DNA from 3 places in the Bacillus thuringiensis genome. Region 2 is predicted to be linked to each of the others. Evidence: a T-box and tRNA genes for the amino acid it is inferred to sense, from the RefSeq annotation. Region 2 holds a T-box; the other regions hold tRNA genes.

Region 1 (4,658 bases), 470 kb from region 2:
ATGATATTGGCATACGGTGCGTATGTCAATTGTTTCTAGCTTACAAGATAATATAACTTCTTACCTATATCCTACATTGACTCACTGTCCCTTTTTATAGAAGGTATTAATGAAACAGAGGAGGAGTTAAAAGAATGAAGAATGTATATGTAAACGTCAAATACTTTGGTGATTATCATGTTTAATTCCTACCGCGAAATTTTCAGTGCTCCTGGTACAAAAGGATTCTCATTAGCAGGATTTATAGCTCGGATGCCTATATCAATGATGGGCATAGGTATTGTTACAATGTTATCTCAGTTACGTGGTGACTATTGGCTTGCTGGAGCTGTTGCAGCCACCTTTACATTATCATCAGCTTTACTAGCTCCTCATATTTCTCGGATGGCCGATCAATTAGGGCAATCTCGCATACTTCTTCCGACTACAGGTATCAGTGTTTTCTTTACGATCCTCTTACTCCTATGTACGAAATATGAAGCTCCTTATTGGACGCTATTTCTATCCGCCTTATGTGCAGGTTGTATGCCCAACATGTCAGCCATGGTGCGTGCACGTTGGACTAAACTATACCGTGGATCCCATAAATTGCATACAGCATTTTCCTTCGAATCGGTCGTCGACGAAATTTGCTTCATCATTGGTCCTGTATTATCTGTCAGTTTAAGTGTTATGTTCTTCCCAGAAGCGGGCCCACTTTTATCATCTGTTTTTCTTACAATTGGGGTATGCCTATTCACCATGCAAAAAAGCACAGAACCGCCTGTACACCCTCATGACATTACAAACAAAGGAACAGTGTTTAAAATCGGTTCTTTGCGAGTACTAGTATTCACACTCATCGCCATAGGTACTATATTTGGCACAATAGATGTCGTTAGTGTAGCTTTTGCTGAACATCAAGGAAACACCGTAGCTGCTAGCTTTGTACTTTCTGTCTATGCAATCGGTTCATGCCTTGCAGGTCTAATTTTCGGTACCCTTAAACTCAGTACTCCACCCTATAATCAATTTTTAATAGCAGTCACACTATCCATGATAACAATGCTGCCACTAGTTTTCGTAAACACTATTACTTGGCTAGTAGTTATTGTTTTCTTTGCAGGGTTATCTGTCGCTCCTACTATGATTATTACCATGGGACTTGTGGAAAAAATCGTACCTGAATCAAAAATAACCGAAGGAATGACTTGGGCAATTACAGGACTTGGAATTGGAGTCTCCCTAGGATCAGCGATAGCTGGTTTAGTTATTGATAACTTTGGAGCTCGGGCAGGATTTAGTGTGGCCATTATAGCCGGAGGCCTTGCCTTAACTATTGCACTTTTAGGATACAAAACTCTTCACTCCGCATATAGTCATGCTGTTATGAAACCGGATGGGCATTCAGCAGAGGGTTAAAACATATTCAAAAAATAGGATTACCTCTTCTTATGTATAAGAAGAGGTAATCCTATTTAAATTGATATAACTTTTTAAAATTTATTATTTATAATCTGTTATAGCTTCTTCTATATCTATACACAACAAAAAAGAGATAGCAGATTATGCTATCTCTTTTAGTATGACCCGTACGGGATTCGAACCCGTGTTACCGCCGTGAAAGGGCGGTGTCTTAACCACTTGACCAACGGGCCAGTTCTGGCAGAGAAGAAGGGATTCGAACCCTCGCACCGCGTTCGCGATCTACTCCCTTAGCAGGGGAGCCCCTTGAGCCACTTGGGTACTTCTCTATAATATGGCTCCGCAGGTAGGACTCGAACCTACGACCGATCGGTTAACAGCCGATAGCTCTACCACTGAGCTACTGCGGAACAATTATGGTGGGCCTAAATGGACTCGAACCATCGACCTCACGCTTATCAGGCGTGCGCTCTAACCAGCTGAGCTATAGGCCCATAATTGAAAAGCGGGTGAAGAGAATCGAACTCTCGACCAGAGCTTGGAAGGCTCTTGTTTTACCACTAAACTACACCCGCATTAAATTGAAAATGGTGAGCCATGAAGGATTCGAACCTTCGACCCTCTGATTAAAAGTCAGATGCTCTACCAACTGAGCTAATGGCTCATTTTGAAAGTGGTGCCGGCTAGAGGACTTGAACCCCCAACCTACTGATTACAAGTCAGTTGCTCTACCAATTGAGCTAAGCCGGCTTGCGACTTCAAAATGGTGGCTCGGGACGGAATCGAACCGCCGACACGAGGATTTTCAGTCCTCTGCTCTACCGACTGAGCTACCGAGCCTTATTAAAATGGCGGTCCCGACCGGGGTCGAACCGGCGATCTCCTGCGTGACAGGCAGGCATGTTAACCACTACACCACGGGACCATTTGGTTGCGGGGACAGGATTTGAACCTGCGACCTTCGGGTTATGAGCCCGACGAGCTACCGTACTGCTCCACCCCGCGATGATATAATATGTAATTTAAGAAAAAATGGAGGAGGTAGAGGGATTCGAACCCCCGCGCGACTCTCGCCGCCTGTCGGTTTTCAAGACCGATCCCTTCAGCCGAACTTGGGTATACCTCCGAGATATAAACCTTTAGTGGTGGACCTTGTAGGACTCGAACCTACGACCGGACGGTTATGAGCCGTCTGCTCTAACCAGCTGAGCTAAAGGTCCTTTATGGTAGCGGCGGAGGGGATCGAACCCCCGACCTCACGGGTATGAACCGTACGCTCTAGCCAGCTGAGCTACACCGCCATAAATGATATTAAAATAAGTGGAGCCTAGCGGGATCGAACCGCTGACCTCCTGCGTGCAAGGCAGGCGCTCTCCCAGCTGAGCTAAGGCCCCATGTTTTTGGGAATATCGGGAAGACAGGATTTGAACCTGCGACCCCCTGGTCCCAAACCAGGTGCTCTACCAAGCTGAGCCACTTCCCGTTAATAAAAGCGCGCCCGAGAGGAGTCGAACCCCTAACCTCTTGATCCGTAGTCAAACGCTCTATCCAATTGAGCTACGGGCGCATATGGTGCCGAGGGCGGGGGTCGAACCCGCACGGTGGTCACCCACCGCAGGATTTTAAGTCCTGTGCGTCTGCCTGTTCCGCCACCCCGGCATGTCATATTGAAAATTGGAGCGGAAGACGGGATTCGAACCCGCGACCCCAACCTTGGCAAGGTTGTATTCTACCACTGAACTACTTCCGCAAGACATGTTTGAGATATTTTATTAAAAGTGCGGGTGAAGGGAGTCGAACCCCCACGCCAAAGGCGCTAGATCCTAAGTCTAGTGCGTCTGCCAATTCCGCCACACCCGCATATTAATATTTTAAGAAAAAATGGGGCGACTGATGGGAATCGAACCCACGAATGCCGGAGCCACAATCCGGTGCGTTAACCACTTCGCCACAACCGCCATGATTTTCTGGTGCCGACTAGAGGACTTGAACCCCCAACCTACTGATTACAAGTCAGTTGCTCTACCAATTGAGCTAAGTCGGCTAAATGGTGGAGGATGACGGGATCGAACCGCCGACCCCCTGCTTGTAAGGCAGGTGCTCTCCCAGCTGAGCTAATCCTCCATTTGCCTGGCAACGTCCTACTCTCACAGGGACAAGGTCCCAACTACCATCGGCGCTAGAGAGCTTAACTTCCGTGTTCGGTATGGGAACGGGTGTGACCTCTCTGCCATCATTACCAGACTGTATTCATTTAAGACAAGAATTATTGTAACTCGTTTAACTTCTAAAGTCAACAAGTTTTTTTATATTCTTTCAAAACTAGATAACATTGCTTCATATTATATGGTTAAGTCCTCGATCTATTAGTATTCGTCAGCTCCACATGTCACCATGCTTCCACCTCGAACCTATCAACCTGATCATCTTTCAGGGATCTTACTAGCTTACGCTATGGGAAATCTCATCTTGAGGGGGGCTTCATGCTTAGATGCTTTCAGCACTTATCCCTTCCGCACATAGCTACCCAGCTATGCCCTTGGCAGAACAACTGGTACACCAGCGGTGCGTCCATCCCGGTCCTCTCGTACTAAGGACAGCTCCTCTCAAATTTCCTACGCCCACGACGGATAGGGACCGAACTGTCTCACGACGTTCTGAACCCAGCTCGCGTACCGCTTTAATGGGCGAACAGCCCAACCCTTGGGACCGACTACAGCCCCAGGATGCGATGAGCCGACATCGAGGTGCCAAACCTCCCCGTCGATGTGGACTCTTGGGGGAGATAAGCCTGTTATCCCCGGGGTAGCTTTTATCCGTTGAGCGATGGCCCTTCCATGCGGAACCACCGGATCACTAAGCCCGACTTTCGTCCCTGCTCGACTTGTAGGTCTCGCAGTCAAGCTCCCTTATGCCTTTGCACTCTACGAATGATTTCCAACCATTCTGAGGGAACCTTTGGGCGCCTCCGTTACACTTTAGGAGGCGACCGCCCCAGTCAAACTGCCCACCTGACACTGTCTCCCGGGTCGATAAGACCCGTAGGTTAGAATTTCAATACAGTCAGGGCGGTATCCCACCAGCGCCTCCACCGAAGCTAGCGCTCCGGTTTCAATGGCTCCCGCCTATCCTGTACAAACTGTACCAAAATTCAATATCAGGCTACAGTAAAGCTCCACGGGGTCTTTCCGTCCTGTCGCGGGTAACCTGCATCTTCACAGGTACTATAATTTCACCGAGTCTCTGGTTGAGAC
Region 2 (4,658 bases):
TTACAACCGTATGTTACGCCGTAATTTAATTTATACGGGCATTACAAGAAGTAAGAAGTTCCTTATTATTTGCGGGGAGGAAGTAGCTTTCCAATCTGGTGTAAATCGCCTTGATGATGCAATGCGCCAAACAACTTTAGCTAGTCGCTTGCAGGAATCACAAGGAGAAGTACAGATGGTCACAGTTAATGGCGAGGAAATGGACGTGGAAAACATTTCACCGTATGATTTCATGTAACAAGGTGAAATTATATAGTGAAACTTTCAAACGCATAGCGTTGAAAGGCTCCAGCAATGTATAAATGAATGCGGTTTGGACATAATGGCGAATAGAATCTGGGAGACTGTAAGGAGATGAAAGCCATATGTTCATTTGTCCAAATTGCAAAGGGAAAGACATTGGAAAAATAGGTGTCAACCAATTTTATTGCTGGAATTGTTATATCGAATTATCGGTTTCAAAGGGGAAAATCCATACGCATCAAGTTGAGGAAGATGGTTCATTAAGCTCTCTTGATGATTTATTTGATGAGAATGAAAGAACGATCGGATAACGAAAAGGGGGATTTACTTTGAATCTACGCAATTCATTAATCGCATTAGGTGTTGGAGCCGCAGCATATCAATATGCTCGTAAGCAAGATGTATTTTCAAAACGCAATATGAAAAAAGCACGTAAGATGATTAAGTCTTACTTATAATCATTTCGATAAAGTGAAAAACTCCCTTATAGACGAGGGAGTTTTTTTATGCACTCATATGCAAATAAAAAAGTCCAATTTCTGAGAAAAGATAAGATAGACCGTAACAGCCAACGCCAAGTATTCCATACTGCCATAATTGCTTCGCTTTTTCTTTACGTGAGGAACGAATAAAGAACCCCTTCCAAATACCAAAGCCGATACAAATCCATTCAAGAATCATAAAAAGTGCTGATAATCCAAGCATAAACAAAACCATAATTAGCCCTCCTGATTACATTATTTCATGCTGTATTCTCAGGGGTGGTTGTCCTTGTTATGTTATTTATATGTACGTCTTTAAAAAACAGTATGGTCCGTATGAAAAGATTTTAAAAGTTTCACACATAACCTAACCCATTTATTTTCAAAATAAAGGTGGAGGAGGTTTTTCATGTGAAGAATCTTAAAATCATTTGGATATATCGTTTAGGATTATTGTTACTTGTTTTTCTTTGTTTGCTCGTCTTTTTAAAAATTAAGCCACTATGGGCACCGATTATTTTTGTATTTAAAGTAGCAATTACGCCGTTTCTTATCGCCTGTTTTATTGCGTATTTATTGCACCCTTTAATTGAAAAAATCCATAAGGAAGGAATGCCACGCACACTTGCTATTTTGCTCATTTACATTCTTTTCTTTGGTGGAATTGGTTATGGAATTTATAAAGGAACGCCAATCGTTATTAAACAGTTACAAGAGATTAATGAACAATTTCCGCAGTTTACAAAGATGTACGATTCGTGGATGGATGGTGTTACAGAACAAACAGCGAATTTCCCGTCGTTTATTCATGAAAAGGTGAAACAAATTTTTGGTGGTGTAGAAACGAAGATTCAAGCACTTTTAAATAAAGTGATGAGTACAGCGCGTGGTGTACTCGATTCATTGCTCATTATTTTCTTAATACCGTTCATTGTATTTTACATATTAAAAGATTATGGTGAGTTTTATCATATCTTTTGGAAATTAGCCCCAAGTAAATGGCGAGGTACGGGGCAAATGCTTGCAAAAGAAATTGATAAGTCACTTGGAAGTTATATTCGAGGGCAGTTATTTGTTTGCTTAGTATTAGGGAGCGTATCAGCTCTTTCTTTTTGGTTTATCGGTATGAAGTATCCATTATTGCTTGGTATTATTATTGGGGTAACGGATATAATCCCATACTTTGGTCCTATTTTAGGAGCAATCCCTACGTTAATGATTGCAGCAACGGTATCAACGAGTTTACTTATTAAGGCGGGGATTACGATTGCTATTTTGCAATTTGTGGAAAGTAACATTTTATCGCCTTACATTGTTGGTAAGTCACTTCGTATGCATCCTGTTATTATTATGCTTGCATTACTAGTTGGGGGGGAAGTAGCTGGTATTGTAGGATTACTAATATCGGTTCCGATTTTAGCAGTTATTCGTACTGTCATTGTTCATGTGAGACCTCTCTTGAAAAAAGAAGATGTGTAAGTATAGAAGCCCTCTATGTAAGAAATGGAGGGCTAATCATATATTTATTTAGAAAGCTGCTCGTGTATCTTTTGGACGAGGGAGCTCACATCATTTGTTTGAATATGTTTTATTTTTTTCCATTCATTATCATACATAAATACAATTTGATTGTTGAAAAGACGCTTTTGTTCTTTTAGATTAGAAATTTTTGCAAAAGAGTACTCTTCAAATATTGGATTCTTACTTACATCTGGTCCATAAAAGAATAGCCTTTTGTTCGTTAAAATCAATAGGCCTGGCCTTGCGACGGAACGATAAATAAATATGTCTAATGAACATGCTGCGTAAAATAATATCGTTTCGTCAGTCGCTAATATGTTTTTAGCTTTGTTAAGTAAGGTTGTCATTGTAATCGCTCCTTTATTTTGTTAATAACAATTTAATTATAGCAAAAAAAGTAATATTTAGAAAATTTTATAAATTATTATTGTAAGGAGATTCCAATTTATTAATAAACGCATAATATATGAAAAGGCTGTTAAGAATGAATAGTAGAATACCTATGATTAATAAGCGATTAATACAATATAAATGATTATCTACATTGACAAACTTAAGAGAATTCTATTATATTTAGTCATATAATACATTAAATCAATGACGGAACAAGTACGTTACAGTCCATTTATAGAGAGAAGCTTCCATATGGCTGAAAGAAGCTTTAAATGAAGGGTAACAGAAAGCTAATCCTGAGAGCAGCTAATCACTGCCGTCTTGCCACGTTACGGCACCATGAGGTGATGAATTGATTGTTATTGTAATCAATTCATAATTAGGGTGGTATCGCGAGTTAACTCTCGTCCCTTTTATAGGGGCGGGAGTTTTTTATATTTAAGGAGGAAAATACAATGAAACAACTAACAGGCGCACAAATTCGTCAAATGTTTTTAGACTTTTTCCAAGAAAAAGGACATGCAGTAGAACCTAGTGCATCACTAGTTCCACATGAAGATCCATCTCTTCTATGGATTAATAGTGGTGTAGCAACATTAAAAAAATATTTTGATGGGCGTGTAATCCCACAAAATCCACGTATTACAAATGCTCAAAAATCAATTCGTACAAACGATATTGAAAACGTAGGGAAAACAGCTCGTCACCATACATTCTTTGAAATGTTAGGAAACTTCTCAATTGGTGATTACTTCAAAGAAGAAGCAATTACATGGGCTTGGGAATTCTTAACGAGCGACAAATGGATCGGATTCGATAAAGAATTACTATCAGTTACAATCCATCCAGAAGATGAAGAAGCATTTACAATTTGGAATGAGAAAATGGGTGTTCCAAAAGAGCGTATTATCCGTTTAGAAGAAAACTTCTGGGATATCGGTGAAGGGCCAAGTGGACCGAATACAGAGATTTTCTATGACCGCGGAGAAGCTTACGGTAATGACTTTAGTGACCCAGAATTATATCCAGGCGGAGAAAACGAGCGTTACTTAGAAGTATGGAACCTTGTATTCTCTCAATTTAATCATAATCCAGATGGTTCATATACACCACTTCCTAAGAAAAACATTGATACAGGGATGGGTCTAGAACGTATGACATCTATCGTTCAAGATGTGCCTACGAACTTTGATACAGATCTATTCATGCCGATGATTGGTGCAACAGAATCAATTTCTGGTGAGAAATACCGTAATGGCGATTTAGAAAAAGATATGGCATTTAAAGTAATTGCTGACCATATCCGTACAGTAACATTTGCTGTTGGTGACGGTGCTCTTCCTTCTAACGAAGGCCGTGGTTATGTATTACGTCGTTTATTACGCCGCGCTGTTCGTTATTCGAAGAAATTAAACATTAACCGTCCATTCATGTTTGAATTAGTACCGGTTGTTGGAGAAGTAATGAAAGACTTCTATCCAGAAGTACTTGAAAAGAAAGATTTCATTGCGAAAGTTGTGAAAAACGAAGAAGAGCGTTTCCATGAAACACTTCATGATGGTGAAGCGATTTTAGCTGAAGTTATTACAAAAGCAAAAGAAGAAAAAACAACTGTTATTTCTGGAGTAGATGCGTTCCGTCTATATGACACATACGGTTTCCCAATCGAATTAACAGAAGAATATGCAGAAGAAGCTGGTATGACAGTTGATCATGAAGGCTTTGAAAATGAAATGGAAAAACAACGTGAGCGTGCACGTGCTGCTCGTCAAGACGTTGACTCAATGCAAGTTCAAGGCGGTGTACTTGGAGAAGTTAAAGTAGCGAGTGAGTTCGTTGGTTACGGTACAGTTGCAACAGAAAGTAACGTTGTTGCACTTGTGAAAAACGGCGAATACACAGACAGTTTACAAGCTGGTGAAGAAGGACAATTAATGCTTGATGTAACACCATTCTATGCTGAGAGCGGTGGACAAATTGCAGACCGTGGTTACCTTCTTGCGGATGGTGTGAAAGTTC
Region 3 (4,658 bases), 1.2 Mb from region 2:
CGGTCCTAAGGTAGCGAAATTCCTTGTCGGGTAAGTTCCGACCCGCACGAAAGGTGTAACGATTTGGGCACTGTCTCAACCAGAGACTCGGTGAAATTATAGTACCTGTGAAGATGCAGGTTACCCGCGACAGGACGGAAAGACCCCGTGGAGCTTTACTGTAGCCTGATATTGAATTTTGGTACAGTTTGTACAGGATAGGCGGGAGCCATTGAAACCGGAGCGCTAGCTTCGGTGGAGGCGCTGGTGGGATACCGCCCTGACTGTATTGAAATTCTAACCTACGGGTCTTATCGACCCGGGAGACAGTGTCAGGTGGGCAGTTTGACTGGGGCGGTCGCCTCCTAAAGTGTAACGGAGGCGCCCAAAGGTTCCCTCAGAATGGTTGGAAATCATTCGTAGAGTGCAAAGGCATAAGGGAGCTTGACTGCGAGACCTACAAGTCGAGCAGGGACGAAAGTCGGGCTTAGTGATCCGGTGGTTCCGCATGGAAGGGCCATCGCTCAACGGATAAAAGCTACCCCGGGGATAACAGGCTTATCTCCCCCAAGAGTCCACATCGACGGGGAGGTTTGGCACCTCGATGTCGGCTCATCGCATCCTGGGGCTGTAGTCGGTCCCAAGGGTTGGGCTGTTCGCCCATTAAAGCGGTACGCGAGCTGGGTTCAGAACGTCGTGAGACAGTTCGGTCCCTATCCGTCGTGGGCGTAGGAAATTTGAGAGGAGCTGTCCTTAGTACGAGAGGACCGGGATGGACGCACCGCTGGTGTACCAGTTGTTCTGCCAAGGGCATAGCTGGGTAGCTATGTGCGGAAGGGATAAGTGCTGAAAGCATCTAAGCATGAAGCCCCCCTCAAGATGAGATTTCCCATAGCGTAAGCTAGTAAGATCCCTGAAAGATGATCAGGTTGATAGGTTCGAGGTGGAAGCATGGTGACATGTGGAGCTGACGAATACTAATAGATCGAGGACTTAACCATATAATATGTAGCAATGTTATCTAGTTTTGAAGGAATATATATTTAAAATTCCTTTTGACATTCTGAAAAGAATGTGTATAATGATAAAAGTCTGGTAATGATGGCAGAGAGGTCACACCCGTTCCCATACCGAACACGGAAGTTAAGCTCTCTAGCGCCGATGGTAGTTGGGACCTTGTCCCTGTGAGAGTAGGACGTTGCCAGGCTTGTATTATTCCGCAGTAGCTCAGCGGTAGAGCTATCGGCTGTTAACCGATCGGTCGTAGGTTCGATTCCTACCTGCGGAGCCATTATGCTTCCATAGCTCAGCTGGTAGAGTACTTCCATGGTAAGGAAGAGGTCACCGGTTCAAGCCCGGTTGGAAGCTTGGAAAAAGTTTTTAAATTTTTGGCCCGTTGGTCAAGTGGTTAAGACACCGCCCTTTCACGGCGGTAACACGGGTTCGAATCCCGTACGGGTCACCACTTTTGGAGGATTAGCTCAGCTGGGAGAGCACCTGCCTTACAAGCAGGGGGTCGGCGGTTCGATCCCGTCATCCTCCACCATATATGTTTAAATGTCGGAGGGGTAGCGAAGTGGCTAAACGCGGCGGACTGTAAATCCGCTCCTTCGGGTTCGGCAGTTCGAATCTGCCCCCCTCCACCATTTTCTTAAAAATAACCTGAAAGGGTTTATTTTTTTGAGAAGATAACCATACTAGTAAATATTAATGGGCTATAGCCAAGCGGTAAGGCAACGGACTTTGACTCCGTCATGCGCTGGTTCGAATCCAGCTAGCCCAGCCATTTACGAGCCATTAGCTCAGTTGGTAGAGCATCTGACTTTTAATCAGAGGGTCGAAGGTTCGAATCCTTCATGGCTCACCATTTTCGCGGAAGTAGTTCAGTGGTAGAATACAACCTTGCCAAGGTTGGGGTCGCGGGTTCGAATCCCGTCTTCCGCTTTATTACTAAGGGGCCTTAGCTCAGCTGGGAGAGCGCCTGCCTTGCACGCAGGAGGTCAGCGGTTCGATCCCGCTAGGCTCCATCTAAATAGAAAAAGCTTACATCATATGATGTAAGCTTTTTTGTGTTTAAAAAGACAACTTTTATATTTATCGTTTAAAATGAAGAAAACGTAAAAATAAGGGATGGGGGATAATTGTGAAAGTTGTTATTGCATCTGATTCATATAAAGAAAGCCTAAAAGCTATAGAAGTATGTGAAGCTATTGAAAGAGGTTTTAGAGCAATTTTTCCTAATGCAAAGTATGTGAAAATACCAATTGGAGATGGAGGAGAAGGGACGGTTGAATCGCTTGTTGATGCTACAGGGGGGAGAATTATATCAATTAGTGTGACAGGACCGCTTAGAGAAAGTGTACAAGCTTTTTATGGCGTGTCTAAAGATAAAAAGACAGCGTTTATTGAAATGGCAGCAGCATCAGGATTACAGCACGTTCCAGTTGAAAAGCGAAACCCACTTATTACAACGACAAAAGGAACAGGAGAACTTATATTACATGCGCTAAATCAAGGGGCGGAGTACATAATTTTAGGACTTGGAGGAAGTGCTACAAACGATGGTGGGGCAGGCATGTTAGCAGCTTTAGGAGTAAGATTTATAAATGACAAGGGTGAAGTAATAGATCCATCTGGAGGTACGTTACATTCGATTGTTGCTATTGATTTTTCACAAATGGACCCACGCTTAAAGGGGGTAAAGATAGAAGCGGCATGTGATGTGGATAATCCATTAGTCGGAATGCAGGGAGCATCTTTCGTATTTGGGAGACAAAAGGGTGCGAATGTAGAGATGATGAAAGAGCTAGATGAGAATTTAAAACATTATGCGAATATCCTTAAAAGATATGTATCTTCTGATGTATCTGAAATACCTGGTGCAGGGGCAGCAGGAGGAATGGGAGCGGCTGTTATTTCAGTGCTAAAGGGAGACTTGCGAAGGGGCATTGAAATTGTATTGGATTATACAAATTTCGATAAACATATAGAAGATGCAGATCTCATTATAACTGGTGAAGGTAGAATAGATGAACAAACTGCATATGGGAAGGCTCCTGTTGGTGTTGCGGGGCGTGCGAAACGTTTTTCTGTGCCTGTAATTGCTATTGGAGGGTCTGTATCATCTGATTATTCAGCCGTGTACGAGAAAGGAATAGATGCGGTATTTAGTATTACAACGAGACCGATGACACTAGAAGAAGCATATAGAGTAGCAGAAGAAAATATTGAAATGACAACGAAGAATATTGCAACAGTATGGAAAATAGCGTCAGAAAAACACTTCTAAATGTAGGGTTGTTTTTTTATTATTATTTAATAATAGTGATTGTGATTGTTTCATTAAGTTAACTTTATACATAGAATAGTCTTGAAATTTGATTTTCAACGTGAATATAAGTGAATAATTTGTATATCCATACAGAAAAATGTCGAGTTGAGTCAGACTATATAAAAGATTTAAAATATTTAGTGAAGGCACAGAAGGGGGATACTATCTATGAAAAAAGAAATCTCAGTTATTGGAGTTCCAATGGATTTAGGGCAGATGCGTCGTGGCGTTGATATGGGACCGAGCGCAATCCGTTATGCAGGGGTAATTGAAAGAATTGAAGAAATTGGATATAACGTTAAAGATATGGGAGATATACGTATAGAGAGAGAAAAAGAGATAGATGAAAATACAAAATTAAGAAACCTTACACAAGTTGCAACTGTATGTAATGAATTAGCAAGTAAGGTGGATCATATTATAGAAGAAGGTCGTTTTCCACTTGTATTAGGTGGTGACCATAGTATTGCTATCGGTACATTAGCTGGTGTAGCAAAACATTATAAAAACTTAGGTGTTATTTGGTATGATGCACACGGTGATTTAAATACAGAGGAAACTTCACCATCTGGAAATATTCACGGTATGTCACTTGCAGCAAGTTTAGGTTATGGACATTCTTCACTTGTAGATTTATATGGAGCATATCCAAAGGTGAAAAAAGAGAATGTCGTAATTATCGGTGCGCGTGCATTGGATGAAGGAGAAAAAGATTTCATTCGCAATGAAGGTATTAAAGTGTTCTCAATGCATGAAATTGATCGTATGGGGATGACGGCTGTTATGGAAGAAACAATCGCATATTTATCTCATACTGATGGTGTACACTTATCATTAGATTTAGATGGTCTTGATCCTCATGATGCACCAGGTGTTGGGACGCCTGTAATTGGTGGTCTATCTTATCGTGAAAGCCACTTGGCGATGGAAATGTTGGCAGAAGCGGATATTATCACATCTGCTGAATTTGTTGAGGTAAATACGATTTTAGATGAGAGAAATAGAACGGCAACAACAGCAGTTGCTTTAATGGGTTCTTTATTCGGTGAAAAACTAAAATAAATGTAAGAAAAGCAACTGAGAAGTTGCTTTTTTTATTTGAAAATAAGCGTATAATAATGATTTATATTATACTGTACAATAAAAATGTTTGACATCTTACCAATTTGAGCTAAAGGGGGTTGTTTGTAATTGTCGTTTGTTTCATGTATGGTATAATTAACTAGTTGTTGGAAATACATACAGATAGAGCATAAAACAATATTTCAATATATGGATAGAATTGCTCGTAAGTAGGAGGAAGGGTTAGCATGCCTTTTGAAGATACGACCATTTTGAAATATCTTAG

Evidence for each region. The T-box of region 2 lies ahead of alaS (alanine--tRNA ligase). A T-box ahead of a tRNA ligase gene usually reads a tRNA of that ligase, here a tRNA-Ala.
Region 1: it encodes a tRNA-Ala, which carries the amino acid that the T-box ahead of alaS (alanine--tRNA ligase) is inferred to sense. The anticodon was not compared.
Region 3: it encodes a tRNA-Ala, which carries the amino acid that the T-box ahead of alaS (alanine--tRNA ligase) is inferred to sense. The anticodon was not compared.

What each region holds. Positions count from the first base shown of each region.
Region 1 covers NZ_CP012099.1:4,688,804-4,693,461, forward strand. The annotation lists gene AC241_RS24215 (MFS transporter) at 178-1,401, shown strand; tRNA gene AC241_RS24220 (tRNA-Glu) at 1,566-1,637, opposite strand; tRNA gene AC241_RS24225 (tRNA-Ser) at 1,643-1,733, opposite strand; tRNA gene AC241_RS24230 (tRNA-Asn) at 1,740-1,814, opposite strand; tRNA gene AC241_RS24235 (tRNA-Ile) at 1,822-1,898, opposite strand; tRNA gene AC241_RS24240 (tRNA-Gly) at 1,909-1,979, opposite strand; tRNA gene AC241_RS24245 (tRNA-Lys) at 1,993-2,068, opposite strand; tRNA gene AC241_RS24250 (tRNA-Thr) at 2,079-2,154, opposite strand; tRNA gene AC241_RS24255 (tRNA-Phe) at 2,169-2,244, opposite strand; tRNA gene AC241_RS24260 (tRNA-Asp) at 2,254-2,329, opposite strand; tRNA gene AC241_RS24265 (tRNA-Met) at 2,333-2,409, opposite strand; tRNA gene AC241_RS24270 (tRNA-Ser) at 2,438-2,530, opposite strand; tRNA gene AC241_RS24275 (tRNA-Ile) at 2,548-2,624, opposite strand; tRNA gene AC241_RS24280 (tRNA-Met) at 2,629-2,705, opposite strand; tRNA gene AC241_RS24285 (tRNA-Ala) at 2,726-2,798, opposite strand; tRNA gene AC241_RS24290 (tRNA-Pro) at 2,814-2,887, opposite strand; tRNA gene AC241_RS24295 (tRNA-Arg) at 2,898-2,971, opposite strand; tRNA gene AC241_RS24300 (tRNA-Leu) at 2,975-3,063, opposite strand; tRNA gene AC241_RS24305 (tRNA-Gly) at 3,080-3,154, opposite strand; tRNA gene AC241_RS24310 (tRNA-Leu) at 3,184-3,264, opposite strand; tRNA gene AC241_RS24315 (tRNA-His) at 3,287-3,362, opposite strand; tRNA gene AC241_RS24320 (tRNA-Thr) at 3,373-3,448, opposite strand; tRNA gene AC241_RS24325 (tRNA-Val) at 3,453-3,528, opposite strand; rRNA gene rrf (5S ribosomal RNA) at 3,533-3,648, opposite strand; rRNA gene AC241_RS24335 (23S ribosomal RNA) at 3,751-4,658, opposite strand, start outside.
Region 2 covers NZ_CP012099.1:4,218,365-4,223,022, reverse strand. The annotation lists gene recD2 (SF1B family DNA helicase RecD2) at 1-238, shown strand, start outside; gene AC241_RS21795 (hypothetical protein) at 366-554, shown strand; gene AC241_RS21790 (YrzQ family protein) at 573-701, shown strand; gene AC241_RS21785 (hypothetical protein) at 748-960, opposite strand; gene AC241_RS21780 (AI-2E family transporter) at 1,137-2,204, shown strand; gene AC241_RS21775 (PH domain-containing protein) at 2,249-2,593, opposite strand; T-box leader at 2,835-3,054, shown strand; gene alaS (alanine--tRNA ligase) at 3,095-4,658, shown strand, end outside.
Region 3 covers NZ_CP012099.1:154,774-159,431, forward strand. The annotation lists rRNA gene AC241_RS00885 (23S ribosomal RNA) at 1-980, shown strand, start outside; rRNA gene rrf (5S ribosomal RNA) at 1,071-1,186, shown strand; tRNA gene AC241_RS00895 (tRNA-Asn) at 1,196-1,270, shown strand; tRNA gene AC241_RS00900 (tRNA-Thr) at 1,275-1,347, shown strand; tRNA gene AC241_RS00905 (tRNA-Glu) at 1,370-1,444, shown strand; tRNA gene AC241_RS00910 (tRNA-Val) at 1,450-1,525, shown strand; tRNA gene AC241_RS00915 (tRNA-Tyr) at 1,542-1,625, shown strand; tRNA gene AC241_RS00920 (tRNA-Gln) at 1,691-1,765, shown strand; tRNA gene AC241_RS00925 (tRNA-Lys) at 1,771-1,846, shown strand; tRNA gene AC241_RS00930 (tRNA-Gly) at 1,852-1,923, shown strand; tRNA gene AC241_RS00935 (tRNA-Ala) at 1,934-2,006, shown strand; gene AC241_RS00940 (glycerate kinase) at 2,123-3,268, shown strand; gene rocF (arginase) at 3,479-4,372, shown strand; gene cdaA (diadenylate cyclase CdaA) at 4,621-4,658, shown strand, end outside.